3 regions of the Streptomyces sp. NPDC046931 genome follow, and region 1 is predicted to be linked to each of the others. Evidence: riboswitches for the same ligand, from Rfam matches in the RefSeq annotation. Region 1 holds a riboswitch; each other region holds the start of a gene.
The links. Region 1 has a riboswitch for S-adenosylmethionine ahead of thrC (threonine synthase). Riboswitches for the same ligand answer to the same signal wherever they lie in the genome.
Positions count from the first base shown of each region.

Region 2: it holds a riboswitch for S-adenosylmethionine, as region 1 does, so the genes downstream of both, ABZ876_RS07365 (aminotransferase class V-fold PLP-dependent enzyme) here and thrC (threonine synthase) in region 1, are expected to answer to the same signal.
Region 3: it holds a riboswitch for S-adenosylmethionine, as region 1 does, so the genes downstream of both, ABZ876_RS17630 (amino acid ABC transporter permease) here and thrC (threonine synthase) in region 1, are expected to answer to the same signal.

Region 1 covers NZ_JBEYWX010000004.1:403,745-413,627, forward strand. The annotation lists gene murQ (N-acetylmuramic acid 6-phosphate etherase) at 1-596, shown strand, start outside; gene ABZ876_RS11550 (DedA family protein) at 646-1,296, opposite strand; gene ABZ876_RS11555 (NADH:flavin oxidoreductase) at 1,475-2,602, opposite strand; gene groL (chaperonin GroEL) at 2,810-4,432, opposite strand; gene ABZ876_RS11565 (cold-shock protein) at 4,837-5,040, opposite strand; gene ABZ876_RS11570 (MoaD/ThiS family protein) at 5,492-5,767, opposite strand; gene thrC (threonine synthase) at 5,764-7,044, opposite strand; SAM riboswitch class I at 7,063-7,206, opposite strand; gene ABZ876_RS11580 (glucosyl-3-phosphoglycerate synthase) at 7,357-8,328, shown strand; gene ABZ876_RS11585 (trehalose-6-phosphate synthase) at 8,443-9,870, shown strand.
Region 2 covers NZ_JBEYWX010000003.1:37,228-47,110, reverse strand. The annotation lists gene ABZ876_RS07400 (hypothetical protein) at 1-386, opposite strand, end outside; gene ABZ876_RS07395 (NlpC/P60 family protein) at 429-1,499, opposite strand; gene ABZ876_RS07390 (NlpC/P60 family protein) at 1,718-2,758, opposite strand; gene ABZ876_RS07385 (NYN domain-containing protein) at 3,087-4,436, opposite strand; gene ABZ876_RS07380 (hypothetical protein) at 4,471-4,710, opposite strand; gene ABZ876_RS07375 (rhomboid family intramembrane serine protease) at 4,869-5,600, shown strand; gene ABZ876_RS07370 (Lrp/AsnC ligand binding domain-containing protein) at 5,597-5,878, shown strand; gene ABZ876_RS07365 (aminotransferase class V-fold PLP-dependent enzyme) at 5,959-7,320, opposite strand; SAM riboswitch class IV at 7,533-7,649, opposite strand; gene trpD (anthranilate phosphoribosyltransferase) at 7,820-8,884, opposite strand; gene ABZ876_RS07355 (cytochrome bc complex cytochrome b subunit) at 9,019-9,883, opposite strand, start outside.
Region 3 covers NZ_JBEYWX010000008.1:259,177-269,059, reverse strand. The annotation lists gene ABZ876_RS17660 (NtaA/DmoA family FMN-dependent monooxygenase) at 1-894, opposite strand, end outside; gene ABZ876_RS17655 (LLM class flavin-dependent oxidoreductase) at 916-2,193, opposite strand; gene ABZ876_RS17650 (putative leader peptide) at 2,309-2,395, opposite strand; gene ABZ876_RS17645 (GNAT family N-acetyltransferase) at 2,455-3,180, opposite strand; gene ABZ876_RS17640 (transporter substrate-binding domain-containing protein) at 3,267-4,289, opposite strand; gene ABZ876_RS17635 (amino acid ABC transporter ATP-binding protein) at 4,352-5,188, opposite strand; gene ABZ876_RS17630 (amino acid ABC transporter permease) at 5,185-6,165, opposite strand; SAM riboswitch class IV at 6,490-6,598, opposite strand; gene ABZ876_RS17625 (hypothetical protein) at 6,638-6,913, opposite strand; gene ABZ876_RS17620 (glutathione S-transferase C-terminal domain-containing protein) at 6,926-7,789, opposite strand; gene ABZ876_RS17615 (LLM class flavin-dependent oxidoreductase) at 8,307-9,632, opposite strand; gene ABZ876_RS17610 (aliphatic sulfonate ABC transporter substrate-binding protein) at 9,629-9,883, opposite strand, start outside.

The DNA of each region.
Region 1 (9,883 bases):
CCGGCGCGATGGTGACATCGGTGGAAGGCGCGGAGGACTCCCGGGAGCTGGCGGCCGAGGACCTCGACGCGCTGCGGCTGACGGCCCGTGACACGGTGGTCGGCGTCTCGGCCTCGGGTCGGACCCCCTACGCGGTGGGCGCGGTGGAGCACGCCCGGGCGTGCGGAGCGCTGACGGTCGGCCTGTCCTGCAACGCGGACAGCCCTCTCGCGGCGGCCGCCGACCACGGCATCGAGATCGTGGTCGGCCCCGAACTGCTGACCGGCTCGACGCGGCTGAAGGCGGGCACGGCGCAGAAGCTGGTCCTCAACATGCTCTCGACGATCACGATGATCCGGCTGGGCAAGACGTACGGGAACCTGATGGTCGACGTCCGCGCCTCCAACGAGAAACTGCGCGCCCGCTCCCACCGCATCGTGGCGCTGGCGACGGGAGCGGGCGACGAGGAGATCGAACGCGCTCTCGCGGCCACGGACGGCGAGGTCAAGAACGCGATCCTCACCATCATCGGCGGAGTGGACGGCCCCTCGGCGGCCCGGCTCCTCGCCGAGAGCGACGGCCACCTGCGCACGGCCCTGGAGAAGGCGGCGGGCTGACCCGCGGACCGTCGGACTGTCCCCGGCGGCGCCCCAGACGGGCGGGTCGTCACGCCTGTCCCCCGTTCCGGCGCCCGGCCGTGCCCTTGCGACGGCGGTGCAGATGGCGGGCGACGAGGAGCACGACGAGCACGGCCAGGGCGAGGAGCACATACAGCTCGTAGCGGCGGGCCGCCGGGTACAGCGTCTCCAGGTGCGCTCCGGCGAGGGCGCCGAATGTGACCCAGACGCCGACCCACAGGGCGGCGCCGAGGACGTTGAAGAGGAGGAAGCGCCGCCAGGACATCCCGGCCAGCCCGGCGATGATGCCGTTCGCCTGGCGCAGCCCTTCGATGAACCTCGCCACGCTGACGATCTTGCCTCCGTGCCGGGTGAAGAAGGCCTCCGCCTTGGCGACCCGTGCCGGGGTGAGCAGCACATGGCGGCCGTAGCGCTCCACCACCCGGTGGCCGCCGAAGCGGCCGATCGCATAGCCGACGTTGTCGCCGAGGACCGCGGCGAGGAAGGCGACGACGGCCACCAGGACGATGTTCAACCGGCCCGCGCCCGCGTACACGGCGGCGACGATCAGGGTGGTCTCGCCGGGCGCGGGTACGCCGAAGTCCTCGACGAACACCAGGGCGGCCACGGCCGGATAGCCCCAGTGGTCCAGGATCGGCGCCACATCGGCGAGAACTCCGGGGAGCGGGGGCTCGGTCATCGGCGATCTCCCGTGCGGCTGGACTTCGGCGGTCGGCACCGTTCTTCATGGTCCAGCACACGAGTGCCCTCGAGGGAATTCCCGCGCGCAGGCGCCCTTCGTCACCGGCCCCGCCCTCCTTCGGTCCGGAGCCTTACGGCCCCACGCCCCTCGGGGCGCGGGGACCGCCCGGCCCGGATCAGTGCAGGGTCTTCAGCGCCGCCGCGTCGTACGGCGTCAGGTCGTCGAAGCGGCCCGCCAGGACCTTCGCCGCCCACTCGGGGTCCTGGAGCAGGGCGCGGCCGACGGCGACCAGGTCGAACTCGTCCGCCTCCAGGCGGTCCAGGAGGTTGTCGATGCCCTTGACCGGGGCACCCTCGCCCGCGAAGCCGCGGATGAAGTCGCCGTCCAGGCCCACCGAGCCGACCGTGATGGCCGGCTTGCCCGTGAGCTTCTTGGTCCAGCCCGCCAGGTTGAGGTCCGAGCCGTCGAACTCCGGCAGCCAGTAGCGGCGCGTGGAGGCGTGGAAGGCGTCCACCCCGGCCGCGGTGAGCGGGGCGAGGATCGCCTCCAGCTCCTCGGGCGTCTCGGCGAGCCGGGCGTCGTAGGCCTCCTGCTTCCACTGCGAGTAGCGGAAGAGAACGGGGAACTCCGGCGAGACCGCCTCCCGCACGGCGGCCACGATCTCCGCCGCGAACTGAGTACGGGCCACCCGGTCGCCGCCGTAGGCGTCGGTGCGGCGGTTGGTGCCCGCCCACAGGAACTGGTCGACGAGGTAGCCGTGGGCGCCGTGGATCTCCACGCCGTCGAAGCCGATGCGCTCGGCGTCGGCCGCGGCCTGGGCGAACGCGCCGATGACGGCGTCCAGATCGGCCCGGTCCATGGCCTTGCCGGTGACCTCGGTGCCGCCGATGCGCAGACCGGAGGGGCCTACAGCGGGGGCCTCGGCGAACGGGGGCTGACCCTGCTCGCGGACCATGCCGATGTGCCACAGCTGCGGGACGATCGTGCCGCCCACCGCGTGCACCGCCTCGGCGACCTTCGCCCATCCCGCCAGCTGCTCCTCGCCGTGGAAGCGGGGCACGCGGTCGCTCTGACCCGCCGAGTCGTGGCCCACGTATGTGCCCTCGGTGACGATCAGACCGACACCGGCGGCGGCCCGGCGGGCGTAGTACGACAGCACGTCCTCACCGGGAACGCCGCCCGGGGAGAACATGCGGGTCATCGGGGCCATGACGATCCGGTTCGGGACGGTGAGGCCGTTGAGGGCCATCGGCCGGGACAGGATCCGGGCCGCGCGGGAGGCGGGGGGCGTGGTGACGGTCACGTGGGGACTCCTCGGGGGTGGGCTCTGGCGACCAGCGGGTATGTGCACGCGCATTGTTGCACCTGCTCAAACAAACGCCCGCGCGGTGTCGCGCATTCCACACACCGGGCGGCCGCCGCGTGACCCCGGACACGCCCGAGGGCGGCACCCTCTGTGGGAACAGGGGGTGCCGCCCTCGGCAAGGACGTTGATCAACCTTCAGGTCGATCAGAAGTCCATGTCACCGCCCGGCATGCCGCCACCGGCGGGCGCGGCGGCCTTCTCCGGCTTGTCGGCGATGACGGCCTCGGTGGTGAGGAACAGCGCGGCGATGGAGGCGGCGTTCTGCAGAGCGGAACGGGTCACCTTCGCCGGGTCGATGATGCCTTCCTTGACCAGGTCGACGTACTCGCCGGTCGCGGCGTTCAGGCCGTGACCCGGGGTCAGGTTGCGCACCTTCTCCACCACGACGCCGCCCTCGAGGCCGGCGTTGACGGCGATCTGCTTCAGCGGGGCCTCGAGCGCCAGCTTGACGGCGGCGGCACCGGTGGCCTCGTCGCCCTGGAGCTCCAGCTTCTCGAAGACCTGGGAGGCCTGGAGCAGGGCCACGCCACCACCGGCGACGATGCCCTCCTCGACGGCCGCCTTCGCGTTACGGACGGCGTCCTCGATGCGGTGCTTGCGCTCCTTGAGCTCGACCTCGGTGGCGGCACCGGCCTTGATGACGGCCACGCCGCCGGCCAGCTTCGCCAGGCGCTCCTGGAGCTTCTCGCGGTCGTAGTCGGAGTCGCTGTTCTCGATCTCGGCGCGGATCTGGTTCACGCGGCCCTGCACCTGCTCCGGGGAGCCGGCGCCGTCGACGATCGTGGTCTCGTCCTTGGTGATGACGACCTTGCGGGCGCGGCCCAGGAGGTCCAGGGTCGCGTTCTCCAGCTTGAGGCCGACCTCCTCGGAGATGACCTCGCCGCCCGTGAGGATGGCGATGTCGCCGAGCATGGCCTTGCGGCGGTCGCCGAAGCCCGGGGCCTTGACGGCCACGGACTTGAAGGTGCCGCGGATCTTGTTGACGACCAGGGTCGACAGGGCCTCGCCCTCGACGTCCTCGGCGATGATCAGCAGCGGCTTGCCCGACTGCATGACCTTCTCGAGGAGCGGGAGCAGGTCCTTGACCGAGGAGATCTTGGAGTTGGCGATCAGGATGTACGGGTCGTCGAGGACGGCCTCCATACGCTCCATGTCGGTGGCGAAGTACGCCGAGATGTAGCCCTTGTCGAAGCGCATGCCCTCGGTGAGCTCGAGCTCCAGACCGAAGGTCTGGGACTCCTCGACGGTGATGACGCCTTCCTTGCCGACCTTGTCCATGGCCTCGGCGATCAGCTCACCGATCTGGGTGTCGGCGGCGGAGATGGAGGCCGTGGAGGCGATCTGCTCCTTGGTCTCGACGTCCTTCGCCTGCTCCAGCAGGGCGGCGCAGACGGCCTCGACGGCCGTCTCGATACCGCGCTTCAGAGCCATGGGGTTCGCACCGGCGGCCACGTTGCGCAGGCCCTCGCGGACCAGCGCCTGGGCGAGCACGGTCGCGGTGGTCGTACCGTCACCGGCGACGTCGTCCGTCTTCTTGGCGACTTCCTTGACCAGCTCGGCGCCGATCTTCTCGTACGGGTCCTCGAGCTCGATCTCCTTGGCGATGGAGACACCATCGTTGGTGATCGTGGGGGCGCCCCACTTCTTCTCGAGGACGACGTTGCGGCCCTTGGGGCCGAGCGTCACCTTCACGGCGTCCGCGAGCTGGTTCATGCCGCGCTCGAGGCCGCGCCGCGCCTCCTCGTCGAACGCGATGATCTTGGCCATGTGAAGTGGTCCCTCCAGGACTGGGGGTGATTCCTTCGGACCGCGCCCGCGCCCGCGACGGACGGCCCCGGCCGGAGGTTCCTTGCCCCACCCGGCCCGCGGCCTCACCGACCCGGTCCATCTTTGTCACTCTCACCTTCAGAGTGCTAACGCCAATGATTAGCACTCGGCCCCCCCGAGTGCAAGGCGCGCCGACGAAGCGGGCTCGATGAGGGGTGGTGGCCGGGTGGCGGTTGGGCGCAGGGCGCGCCCGCGAAGCGGGGTCGTCGAGAGGGGCGCGCGTGCGGTTCTGCCGCACCCCCTCACACCTCACCCCGCCCGGCCCCGGACAGACCGAGGGGCCCGTACCCCATGGGATACGAGCCCCTCGACACGTCGAACAGTTCAGTCGTCGGCGCGCAACCTCAGCCTGCCAGGCGGACCATGTCCGCCTGCGGCCCCTTCTGACCCTGCGAGATCTCGAACTCGACCCGCTGACCCTCTTCCAGGGTGCGGTAGCCGTCCATCTGAATCGCGCTGTAGTGGACGAATACATCCGCACCACCGTCGACCGCGATGAAGCCGTACCCCTTCTCCGCGTTGAACCACTTGACGGTGCCCTGAGCCATGCCTAACTCCCCTATTACTGGCCCTTGCACAGATCCACACTTCGCGGATCCGGGTCAGACCTCACCCCCCAACGGTTGGGGGCGTGCGCCGGAACGCGTCGACCGCGGCTGAATGTATCTGTCCAACTGCCGTCTGCAACAGGTCAATCGGACGAGAAATCCGGGCATGACCGGTCGGGAATGTACGAAGAATTCACCTGAATTCAGGGCAAGTCGGGCCCGACAAAAGGAATGGATGGCGTAAAAGCCCCGCCTACTTTGGCTGCTTCTAGTCGGGTGGGCCGCAGGGGCCGGCGGCGTCCGCCGGAGGGACCGGGAACGCGTTCCCCAACTGTACCGCGCTCAACCATACAGAATTGCCCCCTCCGCTTCTCTCACGGAGAGGGCAATTCGATGAACTCTCGGTGTTGTCGTTACCGAGGGTAATGGTCGTACGGGAGGTGAGCGGCCGTCAGCCGCCCGCGACCGCCGGGATGATGGAGACGCCCGCACCGTCCGGCGTCGCCGTGTCCAGACCCTGCTCGAAACGCACGTCGTCGTCGTTGACGTACACGTTGACGAAGCGGCGCAGCTTGCCCTGGTCGTCCAGGACGCGGGCGGCGATGCCGGTGTGGTTCTTCTCCAGGTCGGCGATGACCTCGGCGAGGGTCGTGCCCTCGGCGGCGACCTCGGCCCGGCCCCCGGTGTAGGTGCGCAGGATGGTGGGGATGCGAACGGTCACGCTCATGCGAGGCCAGCCTCTCGGAAGGAGTCCAGGGTCGGACGGATCGTCGCGGTGAGGCCGGTGCCCGCCACCGCGTCCAGGGTCTTCAGGCCGTCGCCGGTGTTGAGGACGACGGTCGTCTTCGTCGGGTCGAGGACACCGCTCTCGATCAGCTTGCGTGTCACGCCCACCGTCACACCGCCCGCCGTCTCCGCGAAGATGCCCTCCGTACGGGCGAGCAGCTTGATGGCGTCCACGATCTGCTCGTCCGTCACGTCCTCCACGGCCCCGCCGGTGCGGCGCGCGATGTCGAGGACGTAGGGACCGTCCGCCGGGTTGCCGATCGCCAGCGACTTGGCGATCGTGTCGGGCTTCTGCGGCCGTACGACGTCGTGGCCCGCCTTGAACGCGGTGGACACCGGCGAGCAGCCCTCGGCCTGCGCACCGAAGATCTTGTACGGACGGTCCTCGACCAGCCCGAGCTTGATCAGCTCCTGGAGCCCCTTGTCGATCTTCGTGAGCTGGGAGCCGGAGGCGATCGGGACCACGATCTGGTCCGGCAGCCGCCAGCCCAGCTGCTCGGCGATCTCGTACGCCAGAGTCTTGGACCCCTCCGCGTAGTACGGACGCAGATTGACGTTGACGAAGCCCCAGCCCTCGCCGGCCGGGTCGCCGATCAGCTCCGAGCAGAAGCGGTTCACATCGTCGTAGTTGCCCTCGATGCCGACCAGCTCGCCGCCGTAGACCGCGGCCATGACGACCTTGCCCTGCTCCAGGTCGTGCGGGATGAACACGCAGGAGCGAAAGCCGGCCCGGGCCGCCGCGGCGCCGACCGCGCCCGCCAGGTTGCCGGTGGAGGAGCAGGAGAGGGTGGTGAAGCCGAAGACACGCGCCGCCTCCAGCGCCTGGGCGACCACGCGGTCCTTGAAGGAGTGCGTCGGGTTGCCGGAGTCGTCCTTCACATACAGCCCGCCGGTCACGCCCAGCTCGCGCGCCAGGTTGTCGGCCTTGACCAGCTTGGTCCAGCCCGGGTTGAGGTTCGGCTTGTCGGCGACGTCCGCCGGGACGGGCAGCAGCGGCGCGTAGCGCCAGATGTTCGCGGGGCCCGCCTCGATGCGCTTGCGCAGTTCCTCGGTGTCGTAGCCCGAGAAGTCGTAGGCGATCTCCAGCGGGCCGAAACACTCCTCGCAGGCGAAGACCGGGCCGAGCGGCACCCGATGGCCGCACTCACGGCAGGACAGGGCCTTTGCCGGACCGAGGTTCACGGAGTCGGTGGGGGTTGCAACTGTCTGCACAGCCATGTCAGGCGAGGCCCTTTCTCCTCATCTTCCTCACGACGCATCTCGCCGTGAGACGGATTTGGCACCTTCCCTAGCCGGGAGCCTCGCGGTGGAAGACGAGAATCGGCTGGAGGGTTGCCGGGGCTTCATCGGGCCGTGTCCCTCTGCCCCTCTGGATGAGCTGTATGCGGTTGTTTCACTGGTGATGAGCGGCGGCGACCCACGACATGCGATGGTCACCGGCGTTGTTCAAGACTGTAACCGAAGGCCACGACAGTTGAGATAGTCGTCCGAACCGCGAGATGGATCACCACATGTGAGGAGCCGCAGACTGTGCTGGAAGAAGTCGAGCGCTGGCTGAGCACCCGCTCCTGGTCCGTGGCCGATCGCCCGCTCCATCAGATCCTGGCCGCCAAACGCTCCTCTGGCTCGTCGGTCAGCGTCGTGCTGCCCGCGCTCAACGAGGAGGAGACGGTCGGCGAGATCGTCGCCGTCATCCGCCACGACCTCATGCAGCAGGTGCCGCTCGTCGACGAGATCGTCGTCGTCGACTCGGGCTCCACGGACCGTACCTCCGAGGTGGCCGCGGCGGCCGGCGCGACGGTGGTGCACCGCGACGCCATCCTGCCGCGCATCCCCGCCGTGCCCGGCAAGGGCGAGGTGCTGTGGCGCTCCCTCCTGGTCACCCGCGGGGACATCATCTGCTTCGTCGACGCGGACCTGAGGGAGTTCTCCTCGGACTTCGTCTCCGGGATCGTGGGCCCGCTGCTCACCGAACCGGGGGTGCACCTCGTGAAGGCGATGTACGACCGGCCGCTGACCCCGGCCGGTGAGCACGCCCCCGGCACGGCCGCGGCGGGCCAGGGCGGCCGTGTCACCGAGCTGATGGCCCGCCCGCTGCTCAATATGCACTGGCCTCAGCTGGCCGGCTTCGTACAGCCGCTCGGCGGCGAGTACGCCGCCCGCCGCTCCCTGCTGGAACGGATCCCGTTCCCGGTCGGGTACGGCGTGGAGCTGGGCATGCTGGTCGACGCCCTGCACCTGGTGGGCCTGGACGCGCTGGCCCAGGTCGATGTCGGCGTGCGCCTCCACCGCCACCAGGGCGGTCAGGCGCTCGGCCGTATGGCCGCGGCGATCTACCGCACCGCACAGCTGCGGCTGGCCCGCGGCCATCTGATCCGCCCCGCCCTCACCCAGTTCGAGCGCGTCGAGGGCGGCTTCGAGCCACGGACTTACGCGGTGGACACGGAGGAGCGGCCGCCGATGACGGAGATCACGGAGTACGCGAACCGGCGGGCGGCCTGAGCCTTCGCCTCCGCCGGCGACGGCCTGCGGCCGTCACGCCGCCGGTCGTATACGGCTCCGCATACGGCCGAAGGGAACGTTTGAGCGTTTTCGCCTCGGGCTAGGTTTCGTGGCATGGTTTCGAATGCGGCTTCCGTTCTCGTGGCGTCCAACCGCGGCCCGGTCTCGTACGCGCTGGACGAGACCGGACGGCTCACCGCCAGGCGCGGCGGGGGCGGACTGGTCTCCGGCCTGTCGGCGATCGGCCCCGGCACGGACGCGGTGTGGGTCTGCTCGGCGCTGAACGACAGCGATCGGGAGGCCGTACGGCGCACGGGCGGTGCGCTCGATCCGGCCGACACCGGCGGCCAGCGCGTACGGATGCTCGACATCGACGCGCAGATGCACGCCGACGCGTACAACGGCATCGCGAACTCGGTCCTGTGGTTCGTGCACCACATGCTGTACCAGACGCCGATGGAGCCGGTCTTCGACGCGGAGTTCCGGCGGCAGTGGGCGGCGTACGAGAGATACAACCGGGCGTTCGCCGAGGCGCTGGCGCAGGAGGCGGCCGAGGGCGCGGCGGTCCTGGTCCAGGACTACCACCTCACCCTGACTCCCCGGATGCTCCGCGAGCTGAGGCCCGACCTGCGGATCGGCCACTTCTCGCACACGCCGTGGGCGCCGCCGGAGTACTTCCGGCTGCTGCCCGACGACATCGCCGCGCAGGTGCTCGGCGGGATCCTGGGCGCGGACCGGGCGGCGTTCCTCACCGAGCGGTGGGCGGGCGCGTTCACGGACTGCTGTCATGCGGTCCTCGGCCCGGGCATCCCCGCCGGCACCCGCATCGGTGTCCACGGGCTGGGGGCCGACGCGGAGTTCCTGCGCGAGCGGGCGCACCGGCCGGACGTGGCGGAGCGGATGCGCACCCTGCGGGACCAGATCGGCACGGCCCCCGACGGCGGACCCCGCAAGACGATCGTGCGGGTGGACCGCACGGAGCTGTCCAAGAACATCGTGCGCGGGCTGCTGGCCTACGAGGAGCTGCTCCAGTCGCGTCCGGAGTGGCGCGAACGGGTCGTCCACGTGGCGTTCGCGTACCCGTCCCGGCAGGACCTGGCCGTCTACCGTGACTACACGGCGGAGGTCCAGCGGGTGGCCGCGGAGATCAACTCCCGTTTCGGGACCCCCGGGTGGACCCCGGTGGAGCTGCACGTCAAGGACGACTTCGCGCGCTCGCTCGCCGCGTACCGGCTGGCGGACGTGGCCCTGGTGAACCCCATCCGGGACGGTATGAACCTGGTCGCCAAGGAGGTCCCGGTGGTCTCCGACGAGGGCTGTGCGCTGGTGCTGTCGCGGGAGGCGGGGGCCTACGAGGAGCTGGGCGAGGACGCGGTGACGGTGAACCCGTACGACATCGTGGGCACGGCCCGGGCGCTGCACGAGGCGCTGTCGATGGGGCCGGGGGAGCGCGCGGAGCGCACGAAACGGCTCGCCGCGCAGGCCACGGCGCTCCCTCCGGCCCGGTGGTTCCTGGATCAGCTGGCCGCGCTGGACGGCTGACGGCCGCCGCGCG
Region 2 (9,883 bases), on a different contig from region 1:
ACCAGCCGCAGGACCCGGGCGGCGGTGACCGGCGCCCGGTCGTAGCCCTTGATGCGGTAGCGCAGTTCGGCGTCGGCGCTCGCCCGGTCGCCGGTGCGGTGCAGAGCCGTCACGCGGTAGGACCAGGCGGCCAGCGGCACGGCACGGAGGTTGTCGAACTCGGAGGCACCGGCGGCCGGCCGGCCCGCGGCGCCGGCGGACCGCGCCTCGGTCGCGAGGAACGCGGGCCGGTTCCCGTCGAGGACGGCGGCCGCCCGCCGGTCGAGGACCTGCTGCACCGCGGCCGTCCGGATGTCCGGCCCGGGCCGCCCGCCGCAGCCGACGAGCCCGGTGAGCAGCAGCGCACAGCAGGCCACGATCCCCGACGCACGCCCACGACCAGCCACCGTGGCATCGTACGCGCCGGTCACGCCGTACCAGCCTCGTGGTCAGGGCCTGGTGATCGAGGAGATCGGCATCATCCCGACCGGGTCGTAGCGGACCGCTGCTCCCGGGTGGGGCGCATGGATGACCTGGCCGCCCCCGACGTACATGGCCACATGGCTCGCGTCGGAGCGGTAGACGACCAGGTCGCCGGGGCGCGCCTGGGAGAGCGGCACCTGGTGGCCGGCGTACCGCTGCTCCTGGGAGGTGCGCGGCAGTCCGACGCCCGCCTGCGCGTACGCCCACTGCATGAGACCCGAGCAGTCGAAGCCGCCCGGGCCGCTGGCGCCCCACACATACGGGCGGCCGAGCGCGGAGCGGGCCGCGGCGACCGCGGCCGAGGCGCGCCCGTCCGACGCGGCGACGCCGGTGAGGTCGGGCACGTCGCCGCCGGAGCGGGACGCCCTGTCGTAGGCGGCGCGTGCGGTGAGAGGCAGGGAGTTGAGCAGTTGTCTCGCCGTGGCGAGTTTCCGCTCGACGGTCCTCTTGTGCCGTGCGACGGCCGTGCGGTTCCTCTCCAGCTCGGCCAGCTCACCGGTGGCCTCCGCGCGTTCCCGGGCCAGCTCGCGCAGGGCGCTCTGGAGTTCCCTCAGCTGCCCGGCCTGGCGGAAGCCGATCCGGTCCAGGGCGGCCGCCCGGTCCAGGTACTCGCCCGGGTCGTCGGACAGCAGCAGCCCGAGCGCGGAGCCGAGGCCGCCGGAGCGGTACTGGGCCCCGGCGAGCGAACCGAGCGCGTCCCGCAGGGAGTTGACGCGGTCCTGCTGACGGGCGATCCGGTCCTGGGCCTGGCCGACCTCCCGGCGCAGCGAACCGGCGTCCTCGGTCGCCTTGTTGTACGCCTCGGTGGCCTGCTCGGCCTCTTGGTACAGCCGGTCCACCGTGACCCGGGGGTCGCGGGGCTGCGCGGCGTCCGCCGGTGTGGCACCGAGCGCCGTGGCGGCTGCAGCGGCGTACAGCACTGTGGCTGCCTTCTTCAGAGCCTGGTTCGCCTCCGGCGCGCCCCTGCGGCTCACCAGGCGCACGGCGCCACGGCCCCGGGCGAGGCCGGTTGGTGCAAGGCGGCGATGGGACCCCACGACCGGTCGCACTCCCTTCCGCTGACGAGCCCCGCCGCACGGCGGGGGAAACGCGGCAGACAGTAGCCGGATGATCACGCTCGGTCCAAAGAGCGTGACGGGGGCACAACGGGGCGCCCCGCCGCTGACGCAGGTCATCGGCGGGGCGCGGAGTCAGCGGGCGTCGCTGGAATTCGCCCGTTCGGGCGGAGTGATGTCCGGGTCGGCGGGGGACCCGGTCAGACCCGGACGCCGAACATGAAGGGTCCGCCGATGGTGTTCATCGACTCGTAGCGGACGACGGTGCCGGTGCGCGGGGCGTGCAGGATCTGGCCGTTGCCGGCGTAGAGGCCCACGTGGTGGATGTCGTTGAAGAAGAAGACCAGGTCGCCGACCTTGAGGTCGTTCACCGAGTAGATCCGGGTGCCTATGTTGGCCTGTTCCTGCGAGGTGCGCGGGATGGAGACGCCGGCCTGCGCGTACGCCCAGGAGGTCAGGCCCGAGCAGTCGAAGGAGGACGGACCCGTTGCGCCGTACACATAGGGCGAGCCGAGCCTGCTCTGGGCGGCGGAGAACGCCGCGGCGGCCCTGTTGGAGGCGGAGCCGGTGTCGCCACTGAGGACGTTGCGCTCGCTGGCCCGGCTGGCCCGGCTCTGCTCGGCGGCCAGTGCCGCCTTCTCCTGGGCGGTCAGGGAGTTGAGCAGCTTCTGCGCCGCGGCGAGCTTCCCCTGGACCTCCTGCTTCTTCTTGCCGAGCTCGGTCCGGGTGGCGGCGAGGTCCTTGAGCTTGTCGGAGGCCTCCTGGCGCTCCTGGGCCAGCTCGCGCTGCTTCTCCTGGATCTTCTTCAGCGCCTCGACCTGCTGGCTGCTCAACTGGTCCAGCGTGGACGCCTTGTCGAGGTAGTCGTCCGGGTTCGAGGAGAGGAACAGCTGCAGGGAGGGGTCGATGCTGCCGGTGCGGTACTGGGCGCTGGCCATGGTGCCGATGCCCTCGCGCAGCTGGTTGAGCTCGTCCTGGCCCCGGGCGACCTTGTCCTGCAGGGTGGAGATCTGCTTCTCCAGCTTGTCCTGCTTCTCCTTGGCGCCGTTGTAGGTCTCGGTGGCCTTCTCCGCCTCTTCGTAGAGCTTGTCGACCTTGGACTTGACCTCGTCCTTGCTCGGCTTCTCGCTGGGCGCGGCGTTGGCGGCCTGCGCGCTGAAGGCCACGGCAGCGGCGGCGGCGGTGGTGAGCACGGTCACACGGGTGCGGCTCGGCTGCTTGGGTCGACGGTGGGACGCCACGGGGGCGAGCTCCTTCTTCCTCCAGCCGCCTACCGACACGCCGGCGGGCGGTGCCCTCCGCCGTCACTCACCCCTTGTGAGTGATCACCCGTGCGGAGGTTCGAGGCCAGACCCTAGTGACCATGCTGTGATCAGTTCAAATCCTGAGCGGAAAAATTCCCGTGGGGCAATGCATTCTTTGCGCGGAACTCACGTGGGGTGATACAGCCTTGACGCTACGTTGCGCGAAGGCCGGTCCAATTCGGGCATGCCAGGCGGACGTTGCAGTTGGTGCGTAGGTGTCTCATGGGATGTTCGGCGCAACGGGCAAGTTCGGCAAGGAAGTCCGTTATGCCCTGGAAAACCGCTTGAGCAGGACCACCGACGCGACGGGGCGGGCGCCGGCCCGGGCGACCCCGTCGGCCACCTCGCGGTCGGTGGAGACCACGATGACCGGCCGGCCCGGCGGCTCCGCCCGCACCAGCTGACGGATCAACTCGTCGGCGGTGACGCCCGGCTTGGAGAACAGCACCCGCACTCCACGCGGCGGCGCGAGCAGCACGGGGGCGGCCAGTTCGGCCCCGTCGAAGACGCAGGTGACCTCCGCACCGGTCTGCGCGGCGAGCTGCGAGAGCTGCCCGAGGAGCCTGAGCCGCTGCTTCTCCAGCGGCATCTGCGGATAGCCGGTCTTGGTGACGTTGTAACCGTCGACCACCAGATGCGCCTGCGGCAGCGCGAGCAACTGGTCGAGGATGGCGGGATCGTTCTCGGACAGCGCCCGGGCGGCGATGTCCTTCGGCGTCATCCGTCCCGGTTCGACGGCGTCCACGGTCTCCGCGGGCCGTACCGAGACCGGCGGCAGCGCCAGCTCCCGCCGTAGCCCCTGGGCCGCGTCCAGCACGGTGTCGAGCAGCAGCCGCAGCCGCATGTCCTCGACGCTGCGCCCCTCGCGCACCGCCCGGCGGGTGGCCTCCAGGGCGGCCTCCGCCTCGCCGAGGCGCGCCTTGAGCCGACGGGCCTCGCTCTCGGCGGCGGACAGCTGCGCCTGCCCCTCGGCGCGCACGGCCTCCACCTCGCCCTGGAGCTTGCGCAGGGCGGCCTCGCCGCGCTTGACGTCACTGAGCGCGGCACGCAGCTTACGGTGAAGCGATTCGGCATCCTTGCGGGCGGACTCCAGCTCCCCACGCAGCCGTTCGGTCTCGGTGCGGGTCTGTTCGCGGGCGACCGCCAGTTCCTCGCGCAGCCGCTCCAGCTCGGCCCGGTTCTCCTCGTCGGCGCGCTCGGCGTCCGCCCGCTGGGCCTCCTCGCCCGCGGCGGCCACCAGCTTCACCCAGCCCGCGGGGCGCAGCACATAGGCCGCGGCCGCCACGTCGAGCGGATCCGCGGCCGGAGGCGGCGAGCCGGAGTCGAGGGCGCCGGTGAGTTCCGGCTGGGCCTCTCTGAGCTTCTCCGCGATCCGCTGCCGGAACAGCGCGTCGGTCTCCAGGGCCGCCGCCATGGCGTTGCCGGCGAACTTGGCCCGACGGTTCGGGGCGAACCGGGCGTACTGTCGCAACTGTGCGGGCAGTTCGGCCAGAGTCAGCCCGCCGAAGCCGTCCGAGACGATCTGCACGACCCGTCGGCGCACTCCGTCGGGCAGCGGACGGTCGAGCACCTCAGCGGTGCCGTCGACCGGCTCCCCGCCCGAAGTCTCCACCATCCGTCACCCCAATGCCTGTGCGGGGCCGCCTCCCTCAGGAGCCGGCACCCGGCCTGTCCACGAGCTCCACCTGGTCCAGTGCGTTGCACCAACGGCAACGCACCGACTCGATGGTCTCACTGACCACCTTGCGCTCCTCGACCTTCGGCTCCCCGGCCAGATCGAGGTGCACATACTCGACGACCTTCGACGAGCGGGTCACGTCGAACCGGGTGAGGTTGCCGCAGAGTGTGCAGCGCCAGCGGGTCGTCTCGGTCGGCAGGGGAACCGTCATCGTCGCTGTCTTCCCTCTTCTTCCAGTCTCCGTGATGCGCCAGTTTCCCTGGAGCATGTGGGTCGTAACCCTACGGCCTGGCAGGGAGTCGCCGCCCGCCCCTATCCCACGGCGAGGCACTCTGTGCCGATCGGTCCGGTTACGCCATGCTCTGTCCCATGATCAGCACCTGGAGCAGGACGGCCGGCAGGGCGCTGCGAGGACAGCCGGCGCCGATGACGTACGGACTGATCATCCTGTGCTGTCTGATCTTCGCGCTGGGACCGGCCTCGGGCCTGAATCCGGCGTACGGCAGGGGCGACGAGCTGCTCGCCGCCCAGCAGGCCTATTTCACCCGCTGGGGCGTGGTGCCCACGGAGCTGTTCAGCGGGGCCCCGCGGGCCGTCCTCACGCCCGCGACGGCACTGTTCGTGCACGGCAGCTGGGTGCATCTGCTCGGCAACATACTGTTCCTCTATGTCTTCGGGGCGATGACCGAGGAGCGGATGGGCCATCTGGAGTTCGCCCTGTTCTACGGGGGCTGCGGCTTTCTCGCGCTGCTCGGGTATGCGGCGGCCAACGCCGACTCCGCACAGACGCTGGTCGGGGCCTCCGGGGCGATCTCCGCGGTGCTCGGCGCGTTCCTGTTCCTTTTCCCCGGAGCCAGGGTGACCAGTCTCTTCCCGTTCCTCTTCTTCCTGCCGCTGCGCTTTCCCGCCTGGGTGGTGCTGCCGTTCTGGGCGACGCTCCAGTGGATCGCGGCGGGCCGCGCCGGTCAGGGCCCGGGCGTCGCCTACCTGGCCCACCTGGTGGGCTTCGCGCTGGGCTTCCTCTATGCCTGGGTGCGCTACGGCAGTACGAGTAGGGTGAAACCTCCAGCCCAGGCCCCCGAGGGAGAACGCCAGCCGTGATCACCGCGATCGTGCTCATCAAGACCAGCGTGGACCGGATCCCCGAGATCGCCGAGTCGATCGCCGCGCTGGACTCCGTCAGCGAGGTCTTCTCGGTCACCGGCACCTACGACCTCATCGCCATGGTCCGGGTGAAGGCGCACGACGATCTGGCGGACGTCATCCCCGGCCGGATCAGCAAGATCCCCGGCGTCCTGGCCACGGATACGCATGTCGCCTTTCGCACGTACTCCCAGCACGATCTGGAGGCGGCGTTCGCGATCGGGCTCGACAACTAGCCTGGGGCGCGGCGGCGCCTCCCGCACGGCGCACGGCCCGTCACCGTGGGCGCGCAGGCGGACGGTGACGGGACCCGCGGTCAGACCGCCGGAACGCACCGCCCGTCCTGCGTGCGGTACTTCCACTGCGCGCCGTCCCTGACCAGTTCCCCGACCGCCCGGACGAAACGCTCCACATGCTCGTCGGGCGTGCCCGCGCCGAAGCTGACGCGGATGGCGTTCAGGGACCTCTCGCCGGGTGCGGCCTCGGGGGCCCCGCACTCGCCCTGGGTGCCCGGGTCGCCGCCCAGCAGGGTGCGCACCAGCGGGTGGGCGCAGAAGAGACCGTCCCGGACGCCGATGCCGTACTCGGCGGAGAGCGCGGCGGCGAAGTGGGAGCTGTTCCAGCCCTCCACGACGAACGACAGGACGCCGACCCGGGGGGCGTCGTCACCGAAGAGGGAGAGCACCTTGACCTGCGGGATCCGGGCGAGCCCTGCCCTGACCTCGCGGACGAGGTGCTGTTCACGGGCGACGAGCGCCTCGAAGCCTGCTTCCGTGAGGGCCTTGCAGGCGGAGGCGATGGAGTAGGCGCCGATCACGTTGGGCGAACCGGCCTCGTGCCGGGCGGCGGTCTCGTGCCACTCGACGTCCACTCCCCCGTCCGTGCGCCGGGTGACCTTGCGGCTGGCGCCGCCGCCCGCGAGGTACGGCTCGGCCTCGCGCAGCCAGTCGGAGCGGCCCGCCAGCACGCCGGAGCCGAAGGGGGCGTACAGCTTGTGGCCGGAGAAGGCGACCCAGTCCACGTCGAGGTCCCTGACCGACACGGGGTGGTGCGGGGCCAGCTGGGCGGCGTCCAGGACGATACGGGCGCCGTGGGCGTGGGCGGCCGCCGCGAGCTCCCGTACGGGCCACAGCTCACCGGTGACGTTGGAGGCTCCGGTGACACAGACGAGGGCCGGGCCGTGAGGTTCGCGGTCCGCCAGGGCGCGCCCCAGGGTGGTGACGGCCTGCTGCGGGGAGCGCGGGGCGTCGAGGAAGGTCACCCGGGCGTCGCGCCAGGGCAGCAGTGAGGCGTGGTGCTCCGTCTCGAAGACGAAGACCTGGCAGCCGGCCGGCAGGGTGGCGGCGAGAAGGTTGAGCGAGTCGGTGGTGGACCGGGTGAAGACCACCTGGTCGCCCTCGCGGCAGTCGAGGAACTCTGCGACGGTCCGGCGCGCGTTCTCGAAGAGATCGGTGGACAGCTGCGACAGGTACCCGGCACCGCGGTGGACGCTGCCGTAGTACGGCGCGTACGCCGCCACGTCGTCCCAGACCCGCTGGAGCGCCGGGGCGCTGGCCGCGTAGTCGAGCGCGGCGTAGGTGACTTCCCCGCCCGTGACGAGCGGGACGCTGACATCCCGGCCCAGAACGGGCAGCGGGGCACAAACGGACTGGTCGGCGGCAAGGGTGGAGACGGACATGAGCGCACTCCCGTGAAGGCAGATGGGATCACCGCGCCGGAGGGCACGCACAACGGCGCGCGGCTGCCTCGACGGCGCGGGAAAAGGAAAAGAGGGGGAAGAAGGTGATGCGGAGGCGGGGCTCTGCGGCCCTAGCGCATTCGCTTGCTCACGGAAGGCTCCCTCGAACGACCAGGACCCCTGGCCCCACGCTCATCCACCGGCGTGTGAGGGGTCCGCGCTTGCCGTAGACCTCGCTGCCTACGGCCCGGTCTTCACCCGGGGCACCCCGCCACGGACGGAGGGTTGCCGGACAGCCGGCCGGGGCCGAGTGGCTGTCGCTCATGACCTGGACAGGACGCTACGGGAGGTGATCGCCCGGCCGCAACTCCGTCCGGATGCCGGGATGTGGGGCGCGCGTCCCCGCCGGGACGGGACGCCACGGCGAAAGACGGGGAGCGGCGAAAGGGAGGGGAGCCTGGCCGTGCCGGGCTCCCCCCGCCGTGCGCGCCATACGGTGCTAGCGGTTGCTCGCGGCCACCCAGCGTTCCAGGGTCCGCTTCGCGGCCCCCGAGTCGATCGACTCCGCCGCCTTCTCCATCCCGGCGCGGAGCTGCTCGGCCAGTGGTGCTCCCGTCGGCTCCAGGGCCACCAGGGCGGCCGCCGAGTTCAGCAGCACGGTGTCCCGGACGGGCCCCGTCTCACCGTCCAGCAGCCGCCGCGCGACCTCCGCGTTGTACGACGCGTCGGCGCCCCGCAGGGCCTCCACCGGCACCAGCTCGATGCCGACGTCGCGGGGGTCGAAGGACTCCTCGGTGACCTTGCCGTCGCGCACCACCCACACCCGTGAGGTCGAGGTCGTCGTCAGCTCGTCCAGTCCGTCGTCCCCCCGGAAGACCAGGGAGGAGTTCCCGCGTTCGGCGAGCACTCCCGCCACGATCGGCGCCATCCGCGGGTCCGCGACACCCACCGCCTGCGCCCTCACCCGTGCCGGGTTGGTCAGCGGGCCGAGGACGTTGAACGTCGTACGGATGCCGAGCTGTCCGCGCGCTGCGGCCACATGCCGCAGCGCCGGGTGGAACTTCACCGCGAAACAGAAGGTGATCCCGGCCTCCTCGGCCACCTCGGCCACCCGCTGCACCGTCAGCTCGAGATTGACACCGAGCTTCTCCAGCACGTCCGAGGCCCCGGACGCGGAGGACGCGGCCCGGTTGCCGTGCTTGACGACCTTGGCGCCCGTGCCGGCCACCACGATCGACGACATCGTGGAGATGTTCACCGTCTTCGCGCCGTCGCCGCCCGTACCGACGATGTCCACCGTCGGCCCCGGAACCTCGATGACATTGGCGTGCTCGTACATGGTCCGGACCAGACCGGTGATCTCCTCCACCGTCTCGCCCTTGGCGCGCAGCGCCACCGCGAACCCGGCGATCTGCGCGTCCGTGGCCTCACCACGCATGATGCGGTCCATCGCCCAGGCCGTGTCGTCCGCGCTCTGGTCACGGCCGTCCAGCAGCCCGTTCAGCACCTGGGGCCAGGAACGGCCCGCCGCGGTGTCGCCTCCTGCGGGGGTCACAGCGCTCATAAGCCGCTCCTGGGTCGGTGTCCCGGACGGGACGCACATCTCGAACAGGTCCACCCTATCCAGCCCGGGGCACGGCAAAGGGCCCCGTCCGGGGAGGACGGGGCCCTTCGACCGTGGCGTGGCGCGCGCAGCGATCAGTGGTGGCCGTGGCCGCTCGTGATCTCCTTGTACTCCTCGACCGTCGGCTTGGGGATCTGGTTGTCCTCGCCGTAGTAGGCGTTGCTCAGCTTGGCACGCAGCTTCTCCGAGCCCTTGATCTTCCGCTCGACGCCGTTCTCGTCGACCGTCGGGCCGATCTCGGCCGGCTTGTACTGCTCGTGCGCCGTGAGCGTGTGCAGCGCCTCCTGGCTGAGCGGCTCGTGGACCTCGATGAACTCACCGTGCGGCAGCCGCTTGATGATGCCCGACTCGCGGCCGTGCAGCACCTTGTCGCGGTCGCGGCGCTGGAGGCCGAGGCAGATCCGCTTGGTGGCGATGAACACGAGCACCGGCACCACGAAGAAGGCGATGCGGACGAACCAGGTGATCGCGTTGATCGACAGGTGGAAGTGGGTGGCCCAGATGTCGTTTCCGCCACCGACCAGCAGCACGAAGTACCAGGAGATCCAGGCGGCACCGAAGGCCGTACGCGTCGGCGCGTTGCGCGGGCGGTCCAGGATGTGGTGCTCGCGCTTGTCACCGGTGACCCAGGACTCGATGAACGGGTAGACCGCGATCGCGACCAGGACCAGCGGGAAGATCACCAGCGGGATGAACACTCCCAGGACGAGCGTGTGGCCCCAGACGTTGATCTCCCAGCCCGGCATCGTACGGATGAGGCCCTCGGAGAAGCCCATGTACCAGTCGGGCTGGGCACCGGTGGACACCTGGTCCGGACGGTAGGGACCCATGGCCCAGATCGGGTTGATCTGGGCGACCGCCGCGATGGCCGCGATGGCACCGAAGACCAGGAAGAAGAAGCCTCCGGCCTTGGCCATGTAGACCGGCAGCAGCGGCATG
Region 3 (9,883 bases), on a different contig from region 1:
GCCGCTGACCTGCTGCCGGCGCACCTCGCGGGCGAGTTCGGCGGCCTCCTGGTCGGTGTCGCCGAGCACGAAGGTCGCGGCGGGGAGGATGAGGAGCTGGTCGGTGCGGCGGCCGTACCTGGCAAGCCGCGACTTGACGTCCGTGTAGAACGCCTGGCCCTCCTTCAAAGTCGCGTACCGGCTGAAGATGGCGTCGGCGCTGGCCGCGGCGAACTCACGGCCCTCCTCGGAGTCGCCGGCCTGGAAGATCACCGGGCGGCCCTGCGGGGAGCGCGGAACGTTGAACTGACCACGGATGTCGAAGTGTTTCCCCGTGTGGACGAACGAGCCCGCCTTGGCATCGCGCAGGAAGATTCCGGTCTCCTGGTCGGCGACGATCTCGTCACCGTGCCAGGAGTCGAAGAGCTCGTTCGCCGTGGCCAGGAACTCCTTGGCACGGGAGTAGCGCTCCTCCTGCGGCAGGAAGCCGCCGCGGCGGAAGTTCTCGCCGGTGAAGGCGTCCCAGGAGGTGACCACGTTCCACGCGGAACGACCGCCGGAGAGATGGTCGAGGCTGGCGAACTGGCGGGCCACCTCGTACGGCTCGTTGAACGTGGAGTTGATGGTGCCGGTCAGGCCCAGATGCTCGGTGACGGCGGCGAGCGCGGCGAGCACGGTGAAGGTGTCGGGCCGGCCGACGACGTCCAGGTCGTATATCTGACCGCCCTGTTCGCGCAGGCGCAGGCCCTCGGCCAGGAAGAGGAAGTCGAACTTGGCGCGTTCGGCGGTCTGCGCGAAGTGGACGAAGGAGCTGAACTCGATATGGCTGCCGGCGCGCGGATCGCTCCACACGGTGGTGTTGTTGACGCCGGGGAAGTGCGCGGCCAGGTGGATCTGCTTCAGCGGCTTGCTCATGGTGGGTGCGGTCCTTCCGGCTCAGGCGATCGGGGTCCCCCCGGGCTCGAGCGAAGCCGAGAGCCTGGGGGCGTAGCGGTTGGCGGGGCGGGACAGGCCCAGCAGGCCGCGCAGGGTGTCGGCCTCGTAGGCGGTGCGGAAGGCGCGCCGACGCTGGAGCTCGGGGACCAGGCCGCGGGTGATGGCCGGCAGGTCTTGCCCGGCGACGGCGGGGCGCAAGCGGAAGCCGGTCAGCCCGGCGCTGTGGAGTTCCAGGAGCAGATCGGCGAGTTGGGCGGGGGTACCGGCGAAGATGCGGGCGTCGCTGGTGTACGGCTCCCCCGCGAGGGCGTCGAGGCGTGCGCGCCGGTCCTCCGCGGCGGCCTGCTCGGCGTCCAGGAAGACCACCAGGTCACCGAAGACGTGCAGGAGTTCACCGGCCCGCCCGGCCGCCTCCTGCTCGGCGCGGATCTCGGCGACGATCGCGCGGGCCTGCTCGGCGTCGTGCGGGGTGACGTAGCCGACGTCGGCTTGGCGGGCCACCAGCCGGTACGGGACGGTCTGGTGGGCGAGAGCGGTGACCGGCGGCTGGCCCTGGGGCGGGCGTGGAGTGATGGAGGGTCCCTTGACGCTGAAGTACTTGCCCTCGAAGTCGATGTAGTGCAGTTTGTCCCGGTCGATGAAGCGGCCGGTGGCCACGTCCCGGATCTCGGCGTCGTCCTCCCAGCTGTCCCAGAGCCGGCGCACGACCTCGACGTAGTCGGCGGCCTCGTCGAACAGGTCGGTCAGCCGCTGCTGTCCGGCCGGGGTGCGCAACTCCTCCGGGCTCAGCGGCGGGAAGGTGCGGCGGCCGAAGTGGTCGGCCTCGTGCGGGCGAGCGGTGATCTGCACCCGCAGGCCGGCCCGGCCGGTGCTGACGTAGTCGAGGGTGGCGATCGCCTTGGAGATGTGGAACGGCTCCGTGTGAGTGGTGATCACGGTCGGCACCAGACCGATGTGCCGGGTGAGGGGTGCGATGCGGGACGCGATCAGTACGGCGTCCAGGCGGCCGCGGACCTGGTCGGTGCGGCCGTCCAACGCGCCGATGGGGGTCCCCCCGGTCGAGCGAAGCCGAGACTGGGGGAGCGAGGACTGCAGGCCGAGTCCGTCCTCGAAGGTGACGAAGTCGAGCAGGCCGCGCTCGGCCTCGGCGACCAGGTCGGCCCAGTATCCGGCGGTGAACAGGTCCCGGGGACGGGCGACCTGCTCACGCCAGGAGGCGGGGTGCCAGCCGGTGCCGTCGAGGGCGACGGCAAGGTGCAGCGAAGGAGAAGTGGACACGGATGGATGCCTTCCTGAAGGTCCGTACGAGATCGCCGGCCCACGGGAATCGGGGCGCACGGCGCTGGGCGACCGCAGGGAGATGGGGGTCCCCCGGCCGAAGGCTGGGGGAGGGTCAGGAGCTACAGAGGGAGCCGGCCACGCGCTGCAGGTCGATGTGGGGCCGGGAGTGGAGGCGGACGGCGCGGCGTACACGCGTCACGTGTCGCACCTCCGTCCGAACGGTCCGGGCAGTCGCCTTCTGCAAGCACAACGGCACAGCTATGCCGTTTCTTCCAGAACGGCGGCGCCGGTGTGCCGTACGAGCGAGAAGACCGTACGTCGGCGCAGGGTGAAGCCGATCGACTCGTACAGCCGGATCGCGTTCGCGTTGGTGGCCACGGCGTGCAGAAAGGGGCGTTCACCGCGTTCCTTGATGCCGGCGGCGACCGCGCGGACGAGGCGGGTGGCCAGGCCCCGGCCGCGGTGGTCCGGATCGGTGCACACGGCGCTGATCTCCGTCCAGCCGGGCGGGTGCAGCCGCTCGCCGGCCAGGGCGATCAGCCGGCCCTGGTGGCGGATGCCGAGGTAGGTGCCCATTTCGACGGTGCGGGGCAGATAGGGCCCCGGCTGGGTGCGGGCGACCAGGTCGAGGATTTCGGGCACGTCGTCGGGGCCGAGCCGTACGGCCTCCCTGTCGGGCTCCGCGCGCACACCGGTGTCCAGGAGCTGGACGCCGTGTCCGGTGCGCACGATCTCCCAGCCCTCCGGAACCTCCGTGACGCCCCGCACCGAGGCGGTGCCGCCAGGGCCGACGAGCGCGGCGAGGTCGGCCCAGGCGCGCGGGTCGTCCTCGTCGGAAACGGCGTGGAAGGGGGCCACGTCCTCGTGGTAGCGGGCGGCATGGCCTATGCGTTGGGCGAAGTGGGCGTGGGGGCCGGTGAGCGCGGCCCAGGCGGGATTGTCCAGGATGTGCGAGGGGCCGGCGTCGAGGGTGGTGACGGACATGGCGTGGCGGTCTCCGTGGGCGGCTCGGGTGTCCGGCGCGCGGGGACTCCACCGCGGGCGGAGGTGGAGTCCCCGGCACCCGGTGGTCAGGAGTTGTCGAGCGGCAGTCCGGGCGGGTTGACCTCGGACTTGGCGACGGCGTCGTGGGAGAGGTTCCAGGCGGCGAGCCACTTGGCGTACTGGCCGTTCTCGATCAGGTGGTTGATCGCGTCGGTGAGGGGCTTGGCCAGGCCGCTGCCCTTCTTCGCGGTGGCCGCGATCAGCCCCTGGAGGCTCGCGCCGGCACCGGAGTACTGGCCCGCGATCCTGGTCGCGTCGGGGGTGCTCGCGGTCTGGGTGACGTGGTAGGAGAGGTTGGGGCTGGGGCCCAGGTAGGCGTCGATCTTGCCGCTGTTCAGGGCCAGGTAGAGGCTGTTGTTGTCCTGGAAGTACTTGACGGTGAGCTGCTTGCCCTCGCTCTGGAGCTTCTTCTGCCACTCCAGCAGGATCCGCTCCTGGTTGGTGCCCGCGCCGACCGAGACGGTCTTGCCCGCGAGGGCCTGGTAGTCGCCGTCGAAGGTCCACTTCGAGGACTTGAGCGTTTCGAAGGCGAGGTCGTCCTTGCGGTAGGAGGCGAACTCGTACTTACGCTTGCGCTCCTCGGTGTCGGTGATGTTCGAAAAGCCGACGTTCACCTTGCCGCTGTCGATGCCGACGAAGAGGTTCTCCCAGGTGAACCGCTTGACCTCGGGTTCGAGGCCGAGGACGGCCGCGACGAGTCTGCCCAGGTCGGCCTCGGAGCCGGTGAGGGTCTTCTGGTCGCTGCCCACGAAGCCCAGCGGCGGGGAGCCGGAGGGCAGGGTGCCGGAGCCGATCACCAGCTTGCCGCTCTTCTTGATCGCGTCGGGCAGCTGGGCGCTGATGGACTTGACCTCTGAGACCTTCAGGGTGGTCTCCTTGGCGGCACCGTTGGACAGCCGGCCGACGGTGACCGTGCCGGCGGTGTCGCCCGTCGCGGTGGCGGCGTCGCTGTCGCCACCGCAGGCGGCGAGCCCGGTGGCGAGGGTGGCGACGGCGGTCGCCGCGGTGATGCCGCGTATCAGGCTGCGTCGGGTGAAGTGGGCAGACATCGCTGTTCCTTGTCGCTGGAGGTGATGAGGGCGGGGTGAGGGAAGTCGAGGGGTGCGTCGCGTCAGAGCACCTTGCCGAGGAAGTCCCGGGTCCGCTCGTGCCGGGGATTGTCGAGGACCTCGGAGGGCGGGCCCTGTTCGATGATCTTTCCGCCGTCGATGAAGACGACCCGGTCGGCGATCTCGCGGGCGAAGCCGATCTCGTGGGTGACGATGACGAGAGTGGTGCCGCTGGTCGCCAGGTCCTTGATGACGGCAAGGACCTCACCGACGAGTTCGGGGTCCAGGGCGGAGGTCGGCTCGTCGAAGAGAATGACTCCGGGGCGCAACGCGAGAGCGCGGGCGATGGCGACACGCTGCTGCTGGCCACCGGAGAGCTGGCGTGGATAGGCGCCGGTCTTGTCGGCGAGGCCGACCCGGCCGAGGAGTTCGCGCGCGAGTTCCAGGGCCTCGGGCTTGCCGAGCTTCCTGGTGGCGACCGGCGCGGCGGCCACGTTGTCGAGGACGGTCAGGTGCGGGAAGAGGTTGAAGTTCTGGAAGACGAAGCCGATCCGGGCGCGCTGGGTGAGGATGGCCCTCTCGCTCAGCTCCTTCAGCCTCCCCCAGCCTTCGGCCGGGGGGACCCCCCTCTCCCTTCGGTCGCCTTGCCGCTTCACGCCGATCAGTTCGCCGTTGATGCTGACGTAGCCGATCTCGGGCTTCTCCAGATGGTTGATGACCCGCAGCAGGGTGGACTTCCCGGAGCCGGACGGCCCGAGGATGACGGTGACCTCGCCGGGGCGGACGGTCAGGTCGATGCCGTTCAACACCGGGTGGGTGCCGTACCACTTGTGCACGTCGTGCACCTCGACGGTGGCGGGCTCGACGCCGGCCAGGGCTTCGAGGGTCTCGGCGGTCATACGGCGGCCTCCCGGCGGATGCGGACCCGCAGGTCGGTGAGACCGGTGCGGAGCCTCTGCAGCGGTGTCGGCGGCAGGGTGCGGGTGGCACCGCGGGCGTAGTACCGCTCGACGTAGAACTGGATGACGGAGACGACGCTGGTCAGGACGAGGTACCAGACGGTGACGACAAGCAGCAGCGGCACGATGTCGCCGGGGTAGGTGGAGCCCATGGACTGGGCGGTGCCGAACAGGTCGAGCAGGGAGACGTAGAAGACCAGCGAGGTGCCCTTGATCAGGCCGATGAGCTGGTTGACGTAGTTCGGGACGATCGAACGCAGCGCCTGCGGAAAGACGATCTTCCGGAACTGGTAGCTCTTCGGCAGACCGAGCGCGGAGGCTGCCTCGTGCTGGCCCTGGTCGACGGAGAGGATGCCGCCGCGCACGACCTCGGCGGCGTAGGCGGCCTCGTTGAGGCTGAGGCCGACGACGGCGACGGCCATGTCGGTGGCGAGCCGGGACTCGTCGAAGGTGAAGAAGGCCGGGCCGAAGGGGACACCGATACTCAGCGTCTTGTACAGGGCGCTGAGGTTGTAGAGGAAGATCAGCACCACGATGAGCGGTATGGAGCGCAGCGCCCAGACGTAGGTCCAGCTGACCGCGCGCAGCACTGGGCTCTTCGACAGCCGGGCCAGGGCCAGCAGGATGCCGCCGAGGAGGCCCAGCACCGCGCTGTAGGCGGTGACTTCGAGGGTGATGAGGAGTCCGTCGAGGATGTTCGGCCGCAGGAACCAGTAGCCGAAGCGGTCCCATTGGTAGAAGGGGTTGGAGACCAGTCCGTGGACGAACTGGGCGGCCAGGACCAGGACTGCCGCTGTGGCGATCCAGCGTCCTGGACTCCGTAGCGGCAGGACTCGCTGGGCAGTGAGGGCTTGCCGACGTTCGTCGGCGGTCGGCGCTTCCGGGAGGGTGACGGTGGCGCCAGGGGGTTCACTCATGGTGGGCTCCGGCTGGGTGGGAACACCCCGGAAGCGCGGCGGCGTGCGGGGGCGCGGACGACGGCGAGGTACCGGGGGCGTGGAGGACGACGGCACACCGCGCGGGCGGTGTCGGTCAGGAGATGCGGGGGCTGCGGTGAGGTGTCAGCCCCGGCAGCGGGCGCTGCCCGGTGCGGTACACAGTGCGCTGTTCACGCGGAGCAGATCGACGGCGCGATCGGCGACGAGGGGGTTCGGGTACGGCTGTACGCAGCCCTGCGGGCGGCGTGTCGCCGTCCTGGGAGCTGCGTACATGGCGTCACCGTCACTGTTCCGGCCCTGTGGGCCTCGCGCTTACCGATACGTCATCGGTCCGGTCGTCACCTGGGGCACCCCACCGCGGTGCGAGGGTTGCCGGTCAGCCAGCCAGGGCTTGTCGCTGACACTCATGACCGTTCTGGGCACGTAGTCAAGACAATGGCCCGAACGAATGTCAACTCCGGTCCACCAGGTGGAACTGGCCCCGGGCCGGGAGTGCTGGCCTCAGGCCTTGCAGTCGAGCTGATGCCCCGGCACGCCAGCGCTCGCCCCGGGCAATCGCTTCCGCCCGGCGAGGGTCGTCGGCGTAGCGGAAGATCCGGCCGGCGAACACGACCACTCGTTCCTTGTCGCCGACCCGGTAGTCGGCGTACCGGCCTCCCTCCGGGGAGAGACCGTCTGCCAGCGCCTCGGCCAGCGGGGCGTCATCCTCGGCGTCACTCTCGGGCATCGATGTCAGGACCTAATGGGCTGAGTGTGCCGCCCAGTCCAGGATCTGGACGGCCGCTCCGGCTGCCTCCAGGCCCCGGCACCGGGCGTGGTGACGGCGTTCGATGCCGTCGAGGTCGAGGTGGGCACCGAAGGCCGGGTGAGCGGCCAGGCGGCGGGCGTAGGCCCACAGCACCGGGTGGTCGGCGATGCGCTGGACCGCGGCGGCGTCGAGGTGGTTGCGGTGCACGGTGTCGAGCTGGACCAGGGCCACCCACAACTCGACGTCTGCCACGGTGACTTCGTCACGGATCACGTACGTACGTCCGACGAGCCAGCGCTCCAGCGCGCCCAGCGTCTCCAGCAGCGTCCCGAGTGCCGCGTCGCGCTCCGCCTGCCCGCCGTCGGCCGAACCGGCACGCTGAGCCGCCTCGTCCATGCTCTGCGCGCACATCCGCTCGACGGCCTCGATCTCCGACTCGGCGCCGCACGGGTAGAGCGAGAGGCCGTCGGTGCCGAAGCGGCGGGCCAGATCACGCATGATGTCCGGGGCGTGAGTGCTCACGATCCGTCCGGACCAGTCGTCGCTGAGGACCGGAGCGACGGCCGGACCGATGTACCGGTGGGCACTCGCCTCGTACAGCGGGCGCAGAGCCGAGTGACCATCCTCGGGACAGTCGGGCACGGCCGGCAGGAAAGTCGCCGGACATACGGTGTCCAGACCGAGCAAACTGTGTACGACGGCGATGCGGAGGCCGTCGGGAGAGGCCGTCGACAGATAGAGGCGGTAGCGGCCCGGAACGGCGTAGTGGCCGCTGCGCGCGTCCCTGCCGATTCGGCCGCGGAATGCGGGCACGGGCTGGGCGGTGACGCGGGCGGCCTGCGGTGTGACGGTCATGACTCTCCCGGGGAGCGGGCGCGGACGTACGCGCGGCGGAAACGACGTCGGCCGAGGGAGCAGGGCTCACCGGTGCGCACCGGAGGGGACTACACCTCAGGGCGCCCCCTCAAGGGAAACGGGGACGCCGTCGGCGCGGGACGGGCCCGGCTCAGCCCTGGAGCCTGATCGCGCTGCAGACGCGCTCCAGGTCGATGTGGCGGCGGGAGGTGAGGAGGAGAGGCGGGCGGCTCACTCGGACAGCGGCCGGATCAAAGCGCCTCATGCTTCCCTACCCGTTCACTAGGATTCCCCGATTGAGTGTCGATCCGACACGACACCGACGTCAAGAGGTCCGTCCCGCATCGCGGATGCCTGGGTGGACGGCAGCCCCGCCCGACGCCGCGTTCACACCGATCTACGTCTTGTACAGGCCCTCGCCAGCAGCGCGGGCGGACTCCCGCCGCTCCGGGAAGTGGATGCGGCGGGAGTCGCGATCGGGTCAGCCAGGGGAAGCTGGTCGGACCCGGAAAGCCGGTCAGTCATGGAACTGGTTCGCGGGAACCGCAAGCCCGTAGTGCTCCCGCAGGGTCGTGCCCTCGTACTCCTCGCGGAACAGGCCCTTGCCGCGCAGGATCGGCAGCACGTGCTCGGCGAAGGCCGCCAGACCCGACGGCAGGGCGGGCGCCATGATGTTGAACCCGTCTGCCGCGGCGCCCTCGAACCAGGCGATGATCGTGTCCGCGACCTGCTCGGGTGTGCCGACGAACTCGAAGTGGCCGCGTCCGCCCCCGAGCCGGGAAATGATCTGCCGGACCGTCAGCTTCTCGCGCACCGCGAGGTCGATGATCAGGTCGGAGCGGCTCTGCGAGCCTTCCAGCTTCGGCCTGGCGAGGATGAAGTCCGGCAGTGGCTCGTCGAGCCGGAAGACGGACGGAGCCGTTTCAAACACGGCGGCCAGCTGGCGCAGTCCGTACTCCGGGACGCGCAGCTCGTCGAACTGCCGTGCAAGCGCCCGGGCCTCCTCTTCGGTCGACCCGATGTACGGGACGATGCCCGGCAGAACGATCACGCCGTCGGGATCCCGCCCCGCGGCTCTGGTCCGTGCCTTGATGTCGGCGTAGAAGGCGGCGGCGCGCTCGTACGTCGTGTGCGCGGTGAAGATCGCCTCGGCGTGGCGGGCCGCGAAGTCCTTGCCGTCCTCGGAGGAGCCGGCCTGGACGAGCAGCGGATAGCCCTGCGGTGGACGCTGGACGTTGAGCGGGCCGGCCACCTTGAAGTACCTGCCCTGGTGGCCGAGCCGGTGCAGGCGGGCGGGGTCGGCGTAGCGTCCGGTGGTCTTGTCCGCGATGACGGCCTCGGACTCCCAGCTGTCCCACAGCGCCTCGGCGACCGTCAGGAACTCGTCGGCGCGGGCGTAGCGTTCGGCGTGGCCGGGGCGGTCGTCGAGGCCGAAGTTGGCGGCCTCGTCGGCCCCTGCCGAGGTGACGATGTTCCAGCCGGCGCGGCCGCCGCTGACGTGGTCGACGGACGCGAGCCTGCGGGCGAGGTTGTACGGCTCGTTGTACGTCGACGAGACGGTGGCGATGAGGCCGATCCTGTTGGTGGCCTGGGACAGCGCAGTCAGCAGCGTCAGCGGCTCCAGCTGGCCCGGCGGCCGGAACTCGCCGGTGCCGATGAGGGCGGGGCCGTCCGCGAGGAACAGCGAGTCGAACTTGGCGCTCTCGGCGAGCTGTGCCAGCTCGATCCAGTGCCGCAGGTCGAAGTCGGCCCGGGGGTTGCTGTGCGGGAGCCGCCAGGCCGCCTCGTGGTGGCCCGCTTCCATGAGGAAGGCGTTGAGGTGGAGCTGCCGTCCGGCGCTCATGAGGTGACCTTCAGCTTGGAGCTGTCGTAACCGGCCGGCAGCAGGTTGTCGGTGATCGACTTGGCGTCCACCTTCTTGGTGATCTGCCCCGCCTCCAGGAAGGCGTCGGCGAGCTTCTGCTCCAGCTCTATGTCCGACTGCTCCACGGGGGTCACCCGGTTGGAGTAGGCGGCCAGGGATGCCTTGGCGTCGTCCAGCGGGATGCCCTGCTCCCTCGAGAGCGCCTGCGCGTACTTGTCGGGGTTCTTGAC